DNA from 2 places in the Bacillus sp. M13(2017) genome. Region 2 is predicted to be linked to the other one. Evidence: riboswitches for the same ligand, from Rfam matches in the RefSeq annotation. Region 2 holds a riboswitch; the other holds the start of a gene.

Region 1 (7,870 bases), on a different contig from region 2:
TGCTTCTTTTGCAATCGTTGCTGCTGTTAACGGATTATCACCTGTACACATAACCGTTTTAATCCCCATTTGGCGCAACTGTTCAAAACGATCACGCATACCCGGTTTTACTGTATCCTTTAAATAAATTAAGCCATAAATACGATTATCTACTGCAACTACAAGTGGTGTTCCGCCCTCTTTTGAAATTAAGTCTGCTTTTTGATTTACATCTTTCGGAATTGTTCCGCCTTGTGACTCAACCCATTCAATAACGGCACCTACAGCACCTTTTCTCACTTTCGTTCCGTCTTGTAAATCAACACCACTCATTCTCGTTTCTGCTTTAAACGGAACAAACTCACCTTGTTCTGCAAGTTCTCTATTATATGATATAGATTTTCCCTGCACATACTCGATAACAGATCGGCCTTCTGGTGTTTCATCTAAAACAGAACTAATAGCAGCCCACTTTCCAACTTGCTCAATCGTTTCATTTCCTACAGGTAATAATGTATGAGCCATTCGGTTCCCAAAAGTAATCGTACCTGTTTTATCTAAAATAATTGTATTAATATCGCCCGCAGCTTCTACTGCTTTCCCTGACATCGCTAACACGTTAAATTTTGTTACCCGGTCCATCCCAGCAATACCAATTGCCGATAATAGCCCACCAATTGTCGTTGGAATTAAACAAACTAATAATGCAACTAGCACAGCAGTATCAATTTGAAAACCTAAATAATTTGTAAAAATCGGCAACGTCATAACGACGATCAAGAAAATAAGAGTTAAGCTCGTTAATACTGTATTTAAAGCAATCTCATTCGGCGTTTTTTGACGAGCAGCTCCTTCTACTAAAGAAATCATTTTGTCGATAAATGATTCACCAGGATTACTCGTAATGACAATTGTAATTTCATCACTTACGACCATCGTTCCACCTGTTACGGAACAAAAATCACCGCCTGCTTCTTTTATAACAGGAGCTGATTCCCCTGTAATTGCAGATTCATCTACAGATGCTAACCCTTTGATTACTTCACCATCACTTGGAATCATTTCTCCTTGTTTTACGATAACAACGTCACCTTTTGTAAGATCAGTTGCTGAAACTTGGACAATGTCTCCATTTTCTTTTACAACATTTGCAAACACATCTTTCTTCGACTGCTTTAAAGAATCGGCTTGCGCTTTACCACGACCTTCTGCTAATGCCTCTGCAAAATTCGCAAATAAAACTGTAAATAATAGAATGAGAGAAACTGTTATATTAAACCAACCTGGTATACTACTAGAACTACTTGGAAGAAAAGATAAAATGAACGTAATGATAAATCCAATTTCCACAACGAACATAATCGGATTCTTTATCATGACTTTCGGATTCAATTTCGCAATGGATTGCTTCATCGCATGTGTTACGATATCACGATCCATCGTTTTCGCTTGTCTAACTTCATCTTCTACAGCATGTATTTGTGACTCATTTAATTGTTTTTCTTTTACTACTACCGGTCTCATCATTTACCCTCCATTACTTCAATGTAAGAAATTCTGCAATTGGTCCGAGTACTAACATCGGGAAGAATGTTAATGCACCGACAATTACAATTGTTCCGATGAAGATGCCACCAAATAAACTATTATCTGTACGGAACGTTCCGACTGTTTCTGGCACTACCGTTTTTTCTTTCAACGAAGCTGCCACAGCTAGCATCGTAATTAAACTGAAGTAACGTCCTAAAAACATAACTAAACCAGTCGTAATATTCCAAAACGGTGTATTATCTCCTAATCCTTCAAATCCAGATCCGTTATTCGCAGCTGACGATGTATATTCATATACAACTTGCGTTAAACCGTGGAAACCGGAATGAGAAATAGCATCCGTCCCTAAATTTGTTGAAAGAGCTAATGCCGAAAAGCCTAAAATGAGCAATGGATGAAATAAAATCGTGACCGCAATTAATTTCATTTCCTTACCTTCAATCTTTTTACCTAAAAACTCTGGTGTCCGTCCAACCATTAACCCAGATATAAACACTGCAATAATTGCATACATAATAATATTTACAAAACCTGCTCCAACGCCGCCATATACTGTGTTTAACATCATATTTACAAGTGGAACTAAACCGCCAATTGGTGTTAACGTATCATGCATCGTATTAACGGCGCCTGTTTCAGCAGCTGTCGTTACCGTTGCGTATAGTGAAGAAAATACTGTTCCAAATCGTACTTCTTTCCCTTCTGTACTTCCTTGTACATGTTCGATACCCATTCCATTTAATGCCGGATTCCCGTTTAGTTCAGATGTCGTAATTGTTATAAATCCTAGTAAAAACACCATAAAAAGTGAAACGAAAAGGATGCGACCTTGTTTTTTATTTCCTACCATTCGTCCGTACGTAAATGGAAGTGCTGTTGGTAATAACATCATAAGCATCATTTGCAAAATATTACTCATTTGTCCTGGATTTTCAAAAGGATGCGTAGAGTTTGCTCCGAAAAATCCACCGCCATTATTTCCAAGTTCCTTAATGGAAACGAATGATGCAACAGGTCCACGTAATATACTTTGTTTTGCCCCATCAATCGTTTGTGCTGTAACCGCTCCATCTAACGTTTGCGGTACGCCAAGTGCGACAAAAACTAGTGCCGCAATAAATGCGATAGGAAGAAACACTCTCGTTAACGCTCTCGTAAAATCAACGAAAAAGTTACCAAGTTCTTTTCCAGCAAGTCCTCTTATAAAAGCCATAACGAGCGCCAATGTCGTTGCTGGTGCCGCAAACATTAAAAATGTAATCCCGATTAATTGTGATAAATAGGATAAACCATTTTCACCGCTATAATGCTGTAAGTTTGTATCAGCCATAAAACTAATCGCTGTATTAAAAGCGAGCGTAGGCTCCATCCCTTCAATATGCGCTGGATTTAGCGGCAACACACCTTGTAATCTGAAAATGAAATATACAATAACAATCATAAATCCGTTGAGTAAAACTAATGATAATACGTACTGTTTCCACGTTTGATTGTATTCTTTTACACCCGTAATTTTAAAAATAAGTTTTTCAAAAGGCCCGAATACTTTATCTAGCATTTTGCTACCTTGAAAAGCTTTTTCTAAATAAATTCCCATTGGCTTTGCTACTAAAATAAACAAGAGCATTGTAATAATGACTGCAACCCAAATCATAATGAATGATTCCCCCTAATTAAAACTTCTCTGGATTTAATAATGCATACACTAAATACACTGTAATTGCTGCGACAATAACCGATAAGACAATCATCATGATTGCTTTCCTTCTTTCACAACTTTATCTGACCAACTTGCAAGACTTGCCATTGATGCAACTAATAAAATAAAAATCCCGACCATTACAACATCTAACATAGCTATCCCTCGCTTTGTTTTTGTTAAAATTTACCATTTGAATATTAAAAAAGAACACTGAGCTCTACTCAGTGTTCAAAAAATGAACAACAAAAAGTAAACCTCCTCTCTAAACGCTTACGAGGTTAGCTGTCGGATTCGGGCCTAAAGAGTAGCCCTACTTTCAAAACTGAAAGATTCACCCCAAGTGACGATGCACAAAATTGGTTCCCCCGCTCCATTTCTGGAACTCAGCGATTTTAGGTTTTTTTGGAAATTTTATGAATGATTTATGAGAGTAAATATACTCCTCTATATTTCACTTGTAAAGGGTTAAATTACTGAAAATAATAATATTTACATCCATTTAAACGCTTACATTGAAGATTATTACTATTATTTCATCTATTTTCTTTATTTCTCTTCTCTTTTCTTAAAAATGACCTTTTAAATATGAAATAAAAAGAGCGAATGAGATGAAGTGCATAGCTTGTTGCACTCAGCATTCGCTCTTTTTTATTCAACCTTTATTCTCCTCGTAAAAATGCACGTAAATTTCTCCCACGAATATAAACTTGTGTCAATTCTGCATGTAGCTGCTCATACTCGGTAATATCCACCTCTAAATACAAAGCATCTTTTGATGGTAATATAATATACGGCCCTGGAAAAAGGGGATCGATCTTAACCAATTCTTGAACTCGCTCTACCGATACTGCCCAACGATTTGCTATATCTCCAAGTAATAGTACCTTCATCATTTCTTCCCCCGCCCTATTCAAAAAATAAAAAAGAAATATTATCACAATTTGTAAACACGACAAACTTAGCTCCAATTGTTTCATAGAGCCTCGCTGGATATCGTTTATTCCTTGTAACAACAGTAATAGGTGCTTGAAAAGAAAAGCGAATGTGTTCTGTGAAAAAACTAACGATTGGAAGCTCATCCCCTAGTAAAATCACCTTCTTAATACACTCAAAAATACTAGTAAAGTCCTGCTCCTTACTGCAGCTATAAGTCCAATCAAACCCACAATTCCTAACTTCAGCCGCTATCTCTTCATTTGCTGTAAAAATAATTAACTCATGTTGAAATGATACTAGATCTCTTAAACTATCTACCTTACTTTCTTCTCCAACACAAATAAGTGTTAGTTCCATGTACCTCATCCTCCTTAGTATAAAAGAAATCAAACATAAATTGATATTCCCCTATACTAATCAGATCTATGAAGTGATGTATCCATCATGGCACCGTCCTCTCTCAAGACGCTTACGAAGTTAGCTGTCGGATTCGGACTTTGAGAGTAGCCCTACTTTCAAACTTGAAAGATTCACCCCGAGTGACACTGCACAAATTGGTTCCTCCGCTCCATATAATTGGACTCAGCGTTTACAAAAAAATGTATTCTGGCTGATATATTACTCCTGTATTTTGAAAAAGTAAACAGAAAAAAAGCCAGTTATAAAACTGGCTTTTCACTTACCTATGCACGCGTTCTATTCACTTTATATGCAAAATGATTCGTCGGTCCATGACCACTACCAATATTCAATGGCTCTTCAATTGCTATACTAATAAATCGTTTTGCTTCTTGAACAGCATCTTCAATTGAGTATCCTTTCGCAAGTCCTGCTGTAACCGCTGAAGCAAATGTACACCCACTTCCGTGCGTTTGCTTTGAAGGAATTCGCTCGCTTCTAAACTCAATAAATTTTTCTCCATCAAAGAGGAAATCAATTACTTCATTACCTTGATATTCTGCATGTCCGCCCTTCATAAGCACATATTTAGCACCTAATTCGTGCAATACTTTTGCAGCTTCCTTACTATCTTCAACATTATGAATCTCCATCCCAGTTAACACTTCTGCTTCTGGGACATTCGGTGTTATAACAGTTGCTACTGGTAATAAATATTCTTTTAATGCTTGCACTGCTTCTTGTTGTAATAATGATGCACCGCCCTTAGCAATCATAACAGGATCTAGTACAATATTATTCCAGCCAAATTTATTAATATGTTCTGCTACAATTTGAATAACTTCGCTGCTAAATAACATTCCTAGTTTCACAGCATCTGGTGTTAAATCCGTACCAATTGAATTCAACTGTTCCGTAATACCTTCTAACGAAACTGGATATACCCCTTGAACGCCAAGCGTGTTTTGAGCAGTAATTGCCGTAATAGCCGTCATTCCATACACACCAAGCTCTTGGAATGTTTTTAAATCTGCTTGAATGCCGGCACCGCCGCCACTATCAGATCCTGCAATTGTTAAAGCTTTATTTATTTTCATCCCACTCATCCTTTTCTATCCAAAATAGCGATGATAAATTGTTTTTGCTTCGCTTATATCTTTCGTTCCATGTACAAGTACACGACCATCTTTAAAAGCAACTAATCTCTTTTCTTCCACAGAAAATGATAATAAATATGGATTTACATTTAAATCCTGCACACGATCATTCAGCAGCTCTTTATATCTTTCAAAATCTATTTCCTCTTTATGAGGTGGTCTAATTTGAACTGTATTTCTCCCGCATAAAACTGCTGTTTTCGATGTGTTTTCTTTATTTAAATACGGGTATATCGCATTCTCTCCGCACGAAGGACAATTGTGTTTACGAAGCTTTTGCACATTCATACATGAATATTCATTCTTCCATACATCAAATGACACAAGTCCATCTCGCAGTGATTCGTAATCTTCTACTAACAGTTTAAGAGCTTCTGTTACTTGATGAGAAACGACGAGAGATACAGCAGGTGATATAATACCCGCTGTATCACATGTTGCCCCGCCAAGCGGAATCGACTGTAATAAACATGATAAACATGGTGTTTTACTAGGAAGGATTGTGTAAGAAAGACCGTAACTACCTACACATGCACCGTAAATCCATGGAATAGAATATTTTTGTGCTATATCATTCACAATAAAGCGTGTTTCAAAATTATCAGTCGCATCAATAATTACATCAACATTTGTAACAAGTTCTTCTAGCTCTTCAGCTGTTACATCTTGAACGAGAGCTTCTATTGTTACATCACTATTGATCTCTTCTAAACGTTTTTTAGCCGCTATAGCTTTTGGAAGATTATTCTTTACGTCGCTCTCTGCATACAATTGTTGTCTTTGTAAATTACTCCAATCTACATAATCACGGTCAACAATTGTTATCTTGCCAACACCTGCTCTTACAAACATCTCTGCATTTGCACTACCTAATGCACCTGCACCGATAATAAGCACATGCTTTTCTCTTATCTTTTGCTGTCCTTCTTCTCCAATTGGAGAAAATAGTTCTTGGCGAGAATATCGATTATTCAACTACGCTCATTCCTTCTAAAGGACTACTTGCAGTTGCACAACGCTTACGTGCAATACGACCTGCTTCAAAGCCTAAACGTCCTGCCTCAATACTTAATTTCATTGCTTGTGCCATTTTAATAGGATCTTTTGCTCCTGACACAGCCGTATTTAATAACACACCATCCGCTCCTAATTCCATTGCAAATGCCGCATCAGCTGGACTACCAATACCGGCATCAACGATAACTGGTACTGTCGCTTGTTCAATAATGAAGCTCAAATTTAATGGATTTACAATACCAAGCCCTGAACCGATTGGTGATGCTCCTGGCATAATCGCATGCACGCCAAGCTCTTGTAATTTACGTGCTAATACAACATCATCAGATGTATATGGAAGTACGATAAATCCTTCTTCTAGTAACATTTCAGATGCCTTTAACGTTTCTACCGGATCAGGTAATAACGTTCTATCATCACCAATAACTTCTACCTTTATCATGTCACAAAGCCCAGAGGCTTTTGCTAATTTTGCAATACGAACAGCCTCTTCAGCGTTTTTTGCCCCTGCTGTATTTGGTAATAACGTATATTTTTTCACATCAAGTTTCTCTAATAAATTAGGTTGCTTTGCATCAAAGATATCCATACGACGTACTGCAAACGTTAAAATTTCAGCTTGAGAAACGTCAATTGCCTTTTGCTGCACGTCAAAATCAGGGAATTTACCTGTTCCTAATAAAAGTCTAGAATGAAATGAAAATGGTCCAATGTTTAACATAATCAACCGCCTCCTACGAAAGTTACAATCTCAATTTGGTCTCCATCAAAAACAGATGTATCTGTATGATCATCTTTTTGTAAAATATCTTTATTACGCTCTACTACAACAATTCTGTTATCTAGCTCTAAATGTATAAGTAGCTCGGCTACTGTTTTTACACTCTCTGGCACTTCAATTTGATTACCATTAATTTTCAAATTCAAACTTCCATCCCCTTTCTAAACCGTTTTAGAAAGCAATGAATCTAGCAAATGATTCTCTTGCTTTCCTTCTATTAAATCAGCCATATATTGGCCAGAAACAGGACTTAATAAAATACCGTTTCGATAATGGCCCGTGCAAGCATATAAACCTTTTATTTCTTCATGCTCTCCCATATAAGGAGCTTCATGATTCGATTGTGGT
Region 2 (7,870 bases):
ACGTGCAAGCCGTTTTTAAAGAATAGAGCAGCTGCTACAATTAACATACTTGCATTAATTGCTCCAGCAATAACCATTGCAATAATAATATCGATAAACTCGAAGCGGAAAATCTTTTTCTTTTGTTCATCATTTGTTCCGACTACGCGCCGCTGCGTTAAGGCGGAATGTAAATAGATTGCATGCGGCATAACTGTCGCACCTAAAATCCCTGCTGCAAGTAATATACTATCTACACCTTGGAATCTTGGAATAAATAGTCCTGAAAGAAGGGGACTTAATTCTGGTTTTGCATAAAAAACTTGAATTCCAAAAGCGATTACTACAATGAAAATCATTCCTGTAATAATAGCTTCTAGTGGACGAAATCCTCTACGTTGAAACTCAAGAATAATAAATGATCCGGCTGCAGTAATTAAAGCGGCAGGTAGCATCGGGATTCCAAATAGTAAGTAAAGCCCCAAAGCAGCTCCAATAAATTCCGCTAAATCTGTAGCCATAATAACTAGTTCACCTTGTATCCATAAACCGATAGACACAGGCTTTGGAAAGTTTTCACGAGCTATTTCGGGTAAATTGTTTCCTGTAGCAATTCCTAATTTAGCTGATAAAGTTTGGATTAATACAGCCATTAAGTTAGAAGCGAGTATAACCCATAATAGTAAATATCCATATTGTGAACCAGCTGCGATATTTGTAGCAAAGTTGCCAGGGTCAATATAAGCAACGGATGCGATAAAAGCGGGTCCTAAAAATGGTAACAGTCTTTTCCAACCTTTTGTTTCTCCACTTAAAGCTAAGTGAGCTGATTGTACAGTTGTACTTTCAGAAGGGAGATGTTCATCTTTTGTTATATCTTTATTCATAGTAGTTTTCCCCTTTAAAATGTTAACTTGATGAAATTATTGTATGTATTCTTACTCATTATTTCAATACATTTAAATATGTTATGTGATAATTTCATTTGAACACGAAAGTTTCCTTAATGCAAATTATATGCCTTTATGCAATGGATGGTGTGATAATGTAAAATAAATTGGGAGTTTATGGTGTGATGACGTAGGGAAACATAATAAATTAAAGGGTCAATTTTGAAATTTATGTGAACATAAAGCCGATAATCCAGCATATTAATTGATGGAATTGCATTTGTATGATATATAATATATTGGGATTACAACATAACCATAGTGTTTTGATGTGTAATCTTGTTTTTTATTTTTGTTAACTGATAGAAAATAGTATAAAGAAAAGAAAATGGGATTCATTTTCTTATTATATATGTTTTGATATGAACGTTAACTTATACATGATTTTAAAAATTAGATAGGTGGTAGAAATACATTGGCAACTACAAAACCATACAGAGTATTACTATATTACATGTACACAACAATTGAAAACCCAGAAGAATTCGCGGCAGAGCATTTAGCATTTTGTAATTCACTTGAATTAAAAGGAAGAATTCTTGTAGCAAAAGAAGGTATTAACGGAACTTGTTCTGGAACTGTAGAACAAACAGAGAAATACATGGAAGCAATGAACAATGATCCACGTTTTGACGGTATCGTATTTAAAATAGATGAAGCTGATGGTCATGCATTCAAGAAAATGCACGTGCGTCCTCGTCCAGAGTTAGTTACACTTCGTCTAGAAGATGACATTAACCCACACGAAATAACTGGGAAGTATTTAGAGCCAAAAGATTTTTATGAAGCAATGAAACAAGAAGATACAGTTATCATTGATGCACGAAATGATTATGAGTTTGATTTAGGCCACTTCAAAGGTGCGATTAAACCTGATATCGAATCATTCCGTGAATTACCAGATTGGATTCGTGAAAATAAAGAAGTACTTGAAGGTAAAAAGATTTTAACTTATTGTACAGGCGGAATTCGTTGTGAGAAGTTTTCTGGCTGGTTAGTTCGTGAAGGCTATGAAGATGTAAGTCAGCTTCACGGCGGAATTGTAACGTACGGAAAAGATCCAGAGGTACAAGGTGAGCTTTGGGATGGACAATGTTACGTGTTCGATGAGCGTATCGCTGTACCTGTAAACCAAAAAGAACATGTTATCGTTGGTAAAGACCACTTTACAGGTGAACCTTGTGAGCGCTATGTAAACTGTTCAAATCCAGAATGTAATAAGAAAATTTTATGTTCTGAAGAAAACGAAGCGAAATATTTACGTGCATGTTCTCATGAATGTCGTGTAAGTCCACGTAACCGCTACGTAATACAACATGAATTAACGGAAGAGCAAGTAGCTGCTGCATTAGAGCAAATCGAAGCAGGGAAGTAAGAGGAAAAAGGCTAATCTAAATTTTATTTTGGATTAGCCTTTTTCATATTCGATTCTTTTTTGTCGTTTTTTGTCGGTAAGTCGATATGTTTAAATAATCGCTGATATATTTTGATTTGCGTCGATATAATTTGAAAATCGCTGATATATTTCGAGTTGCGCCGATATAATTTGAAAATCGCTGATAAAAATTTCACTTACTGAATTGTACTACGTATTTGTAGTTTAAAAATAATCTTCTTTACTTCTTATCGTCTTTCTCTCTCACAGCAGAAAGTACAGTTTGTTTTACCCAAGCTTTTCTTCGTTTATGTTGTAGACCCCATTGGTATAAACTTTGGGATCCTAAAATAAGTGAAATGACAATACCGCTAATCGCAATTAATAGAGCGAAAAATTCAAGAGGTGACGATATTTTGTTTGAATCGGTGTTTCTTAAAAGGTCAATCATAGTAAACCCTAACATTTGGCCCACTACAGAGTAGAGCGTTAAAATTAATAATAAAAGGCTATCTTTTTTAGAGGCGACGTTTTCTTGATATTTAAACAAACTATCAAGATTTTGTTTCGCGTTCGAGTATAGAACCTCAATATTAAAAAGTTTTCTTAAGCGGAAGAAAATATCTTCACTCTGTGATTGGGATACTAATTCTAAAGAAAAATAATTAGCAGTGAACGAATTGATCGAATAAATTAATTTCTCTATTTCATTAGTATCTTGTTCAATATTTAGCTCAGCATAGGCGTTTGCCATTTTTAATAAAACAATTTTATGGAATAGATTTAATAATAAAGCGTAATAAAATTCCCCATACATTTGACTAGCAAGTTTAGCAATTTCGCGTTCTCCTTCATTTGTTACACATGTAAAAATGTGTTCTTCCATTATGAAATAACGATTTGGAGCCCACCTCTGGTAAGCGTGTTTTTTTAAATAGTCATGAATGTAAGGAAGGTTATTTGCACTCACATATGGCTTACCATCACTTGTTAATCCGGAAAGACTAGAAGTACGATAAACATCCACTTCATTAAGTTCCATACCTTCTTTTAGTGACAATAAAGTTTGAACGTACATTCTTTGGTCTTCAAAGAATGGGAAGGTTTGAAAGTATGAACTTCTTAATCTCTTCTTTTCAAAGAAATCAGTTACGCCATGAAATAAATAACCAAAAATGAATTTTTCAACTTGGGAATACTTTTTTCCGTTACATTCAATACAAATAGTCTCATTTGTATCATTTTTAGTTTCAAGTACACGGAAGCGGGCAGCGAATTCGATTGCTTCAGATAAAGTCATGTTTGGAGCAGTGTTTACTTCTGTTCGAATTGTTAAGAAGCCAAGTTCATAAGGACAAAGTGTTACATCAATAGAGTGTATATTAAATTGGATTGAAGTAAGGTTTGTTGTTAAATGTCCAGTTAAGTTAAGGTCCTTTGAATAACGTTGCAAGCCCTTTTGATGCTCTGAGTGAGGAAAGAGAATTTTATTGGTAAATGAAAGATAGTATGCTTCCATATTTTGATGTGAAACTTTAAACTCCCCATAATATGTATTTTCATCATCGAGATGATCGAGCCGAAAAGGACGAAAATCGTTTTTTTGTAAGAAAGGGAACATCTCTTGTTCATATCCAGCTTTAAACGAAAACGGGAATATAAATTGAAATATAGCTGTTGCTACATCTTTTTCCTCAATTGCTTGTATTGCCTCCATCTACATTGTTTCCTTTCCATATATGCTATAGAAACAACATGCCCAAATTTATTTGAAAATAACCACTGTTTTACACTCGATTGAGAGTGAAAATTCTGCTTATTTAGCAGAGGACATGTATAATGTTATGTATACTAAAAGTTATAAAATTGTATTTTGAAGAGGGGGATGCTGTATGCGGATTTTAGTATTAGGCGCTGGTGGAGTCGGAGGATTTTTTGGTGGCAGATTAGTCGAAAAGGGAGAAGATGTTACATTTCTTGTTCGTAATAAACGAAAAAAACAATTAGAGGAAAGAGGACTTGTAATCCGAAGTGTTAACGGGGATTTTTCCTTTCAACCGAAATTAATAACGAAGGAAGAGAGAACTTCTCCATTTGATGTCATTTTATTTTCAACAAAAGCGTATCACTTAAACGAGGCAATTCAAGATTTGAAGCCGTTTGTTGGCGAAGGTACTGTAATCATTCCATTGTTAAATGGTATCGCTCATTTATCACTATTACAAAAAGAATTCGGCGAAGAAAAAGTAATTGGCGGTTTATGCTTTATCGAGACGACGTTAAACGATCAAGGAGAAATTGTACAAACTAGCGCTGCCAACAGACTTGTGTTTGGAGAAATTAAGTCTCAAAATTCAGAGAGAGTAAAGCATATTTCTAAAGCATTTGCAGGTACGAAATCTAGTTTTGTTTTAAGTGAAAATATTACGCAAGATATGTGGCATAAATATTTATTTATTACTGTAATGTCCGGTGTGACAACGTTAATGCGTGCACCAATTGGACCAATTCGTGAAAGTGAAGGCGGCCGTGATTTTATCCGTAATGTGTTTGAGGAATCTGTACAAATCATGAGAGTATTAGGAGCTCCAATAAAGGTTAATATTGCCCAGGAACATATGAAAACGATTGATAAAATTTCGTATGATATGAAGTCATCGATGCAACGTGATATGGAGAAGGGTTCGTTTATTGAAGGGAAGCACTTGCAAGGATATTTACTGGATGTAGCAGAGCAATTTTCTATAACGGCACCATTATTAAGCACTATATATCAAAATTTAAAGGTGTATGAAGAGATGACCTTTAACAGATCTGTAATAGAATTAGATGTATGAAAAAATAAAAAAGATAGCAATATATAAGTGTATTGCTATCTTTTTTATTTTTTTTATGACAAATTATTTATTTCTTTTCGTTCTATCTGTCAAATTTATTTCCTGTTCACGTTTACCATATAACTGATTAATTTCATTTGCTACTGCATCTAAATATGAATCGGAAAAAATAGGCTTCTTTTCTTTAGACATATGGGTCTCCTTTGCGAATTTTTTAGTATTCATTATGTATATTTCTCAGTGGATTATGCACAATCATTTTAATTTTTTTCTTATTAAAAATTTTTGTTTACTTTTTGAAAATAAAGGAGTATTATAATCCACAGTTTCAATTTTCTAAATCGCTGAAACCGCATGGTACGGGGGACCCGTTTTTACGGATTAGTACATAATCCGATGGGGTGAATCCTTGAAAAAGGTAGGGCTACTCATAGGCCCGAATCCGACAGCTAACCTCGTAAGCGTTATATTGAGAAGGAAGGTGGAGCTTGTGCGACAAAAAAAATAATGTCTACAAGTCTATTTCGCTATGGCTTGTAGACATTTTTTGTTTTCTGAAGAAATAGTTTACTGGCTGTAACAAGCAGAAAAGTTCGTACAAAATTATTGGAGAGTGGACAGCATTGGTTTCATCTATTAAAAGATTTTTAATTGGAAGACCGTTAAAATCAACAGAGCTTGGAGAACAAAAGCTTAATAAAACGAAAGCTTTAGCTATTTTATCTTCTGACGCATTGTCATCAGTTGCTTACGGTCCAGAGCAAATTTTAATTGCTTTAGCAGGTGTTGGAGCGATCGCTTATTGGTATTCCATTCCGATCGCTGTTGGGGTATTAGTACTATTGACAGCCCTTATTTTATCATATCGTCAAATTATTTTTGCTTATCCGCATGGCGGGGGAGCGTATGTTGTATCAAAAGAAAATTTAGGAATGAATCCAGGCTTAATTGCTGGAGGATCTTTATTAGTTGACTATATTTTAACTGTTGCGGTAAGTGTGTCCGCTGGTACAGATGCAATTACGTCTGCGTTTCCTAGCTTACATGCACACAATGTAATTATTGCGGTTATATTTGTTATATTAATTACAATATTAAACTTAAGAGGAGTAACGGAATCAGCTTCCGTTTTAGCATATCCTGTTTATTTATTCGTTTTAGCACTATTTATATTAATTGGTGTAGGCATATATAATATTTTAACTGGTCATGTTTCACCCACTTTACATGCGCCGATTGGTACACCAGTTGCAGGAATTAGTTTGTTTTTATTACTAAGAGCATTTGCATCAGGTAGTTCGGCTTTAACAGGTGTTGAAGCAATTTCAAATGCAATTCCGAACTTTAAAGATCCTGCGCCAAACAATGCTGCAAAAACATTGCTTGCAATGGGTGCATTACTTGCTGTGTTATTTTCAGGAATTGTATTTTTAGCTTATTATTACGGAGTGACTCCGAGTAAAGAAGTAACAGTTGTTTCTCAAATTGCTGAACAAACATTTGGACGTAATTTCATGTACTATTTCATACAAGGTACAACAGCTTTAATATTAATTCTTGCTGCTAATACAGGTTATTCTGCATTTCCTTTATTAGCGGTTAACCTTGCAAAAGATAAATTCATACCGAGAATGTTTACGATTAGAGGAGACCGCCTAGGTTACTCAAACGGTATTATTATACTTGGAGTTGCTTCGATTATTTTAATTGTAGCTTTCCAAGGACAAACAGAACATTTAATTCCACTATATGCAGTAGGTGTATTTATTCCATTTACACTTTCTCAAACAGGGATGGTATTAAAATGGCTTCGCGAAAAGCCTGAAGGATGGGCTTTAAGATTAACGGTTAATTTAATTGGTGCAGTTATTAGTTTTATCGTAATGAGCATGTTCTTTTTAACTAAATTTGCACAAGTTTGGTCGATTCTTATTTTCTTACCAGTTATTATCTTCTTATTCCATCGAATTAAGAAGCATTATGATGCAGTGGGTGATCAATTAAGTTTAAAAACTTGCGAGCCTCTTATTCCAATTGAGGGGAATGTAATTGTCGTTCCTGTAGCAGGTATGACGCATGTAGTAGAAAATTCATTGAACTATGCGAAATCGCTTTCGGCAGATCAAGTTATCGCAGTATATGTTGCTTTTGACAGAGAAGAGGAAAAGAAATTTGAGGAGAAATGGAAGAAGTGGCAACCTGAAGTAAGGCTTGTTACATTACATTCTCATTATAGAAGTATTATTCAGCCGCTAACGAAGTTTATCGATACAGTGCAATATAAGGCAAGTGAATCGAATTACCGTGTTACGGTCGTTATACCACAGTTCATTCCGAAAAAAGGTTGGCATAACATTCTTCATAATCAATCCAGTTTACTTATACGTGCGTATTTACTTTATAAAAGAAATGTTGTTATTACGACAGTTCCATATCATTTGAAAAAATAAGAAAATTTTTTAAGGATAGCTTCGCGAAAATGAAGCTATCCTTTTTGTGTATATGCTATGCATAATTGCATATGGGGTTAAAAATTATACTAATATAACTTCATTGGTTATTTGAAAGTAGTGTTTTCTGTTGTGATATATAGATATTTCAATCGATAAAGTGAATCGGATTATATTTTGAAATAAGGACATGAAAGCTTGAAAATAAAGGGAATGAAAATACTTCTTTACGATATATAAACAGCTGTGTTTAAATGACCTTACAGTACAAAACTTATA

What was found. Region 2 has a riboswitch for cyclic di-AMP ahead of CGQ22_RS15805 (APC family permease). Riboswitches for the same ligand answer to the same signal wherever they lie in the genome.
Region 1: it holds a riboswitch for cyclic di-AMP, as region 2 does, so the genes downstream of both, CGQ22_RS27640 (hypothetical protein) here and CGQ22_RS15805 (APC family permease) in region 2, are expected to answer to the same signal.

The regions. Positions count from the first base shown of each region.
Region 1 is NZ_KZ268518.1:11,242-19,111, reverse strand. Features, by position in the region: gene kdpB (potassium-transporting ATPase subunit KdpB) at 1-1,503, opposite strand, end outside; gene kdpA (potassium-transporting ATPase subunit KdpA) at 1,517-3,184, opposite strand; gene kdpF (K(+)-transporting ATPase subunit F) at 3,204-3,281, opposite strand; gene CGQ22_RS27655 (SipW-dependent-type signal peptide-containing protein) at 3,281-3,385, opposite strand; cyclic di-AMP (ydaO/yuaA leader) riboswitch at 3,486-3,631, opposite strand; gene CGQ22_RS27645 (hypothetical protein) at 3,892-4,125, opposite strand; gene CGQ22_RS27640 (hypothetical protein) at 4,139-4,525, opposite strand; cyclic di-AMP (ydaO/yuaA leader) riboswitch at 4,619-4,766, opposite strand; gene thiD (bifunctional hydroxymethylpyrimidine kinase/phosphomethylpyrimidine kinase) at 4,852-5,673, opposite strand; gene thiF (thiazole biosynthesis adenylyltransferase ThiF) at 5,680-6,699, opposite strand; gene thiG (thiazole synthase) at 6,692-7,462, opposite strand; gene thiS (sulfur carrier protein ThiS) at 7,465-7,668, opposite strand; gene thiO (glycine oxidase ThiO) at 7,684-7,870, opposite strand, start outside.
Region 2 is NZ_KZ268505.1:139,381-147,250, forward strand. Features, by position in the region: gene CGQ22_RS15785 (Nramp family divalent metal transporter) at 1-866, opposite strand, end outside; gene trhO (oxygen-dependent tRNA uridine(34) hydroxylase TrhO) at 1,345-2,304, shown strand; gene CGQ22_RS15795 (hypothetical protein) at 2,546-4,021, opposite strand; gene panE (2-dehydropantoate 2-reductase) at 4,197-5,141, shown strand; gene CGQ22_RS32495 (hypothetical protein) at 5,205-5,333, opposite strand; cyclic di-AMP (ydaO/yuaA leader) riboswitch at 5,474-5,620, shown strand; gene CGQ22_RS15805 (APC family permease) at 5,765-7,591, shown strand.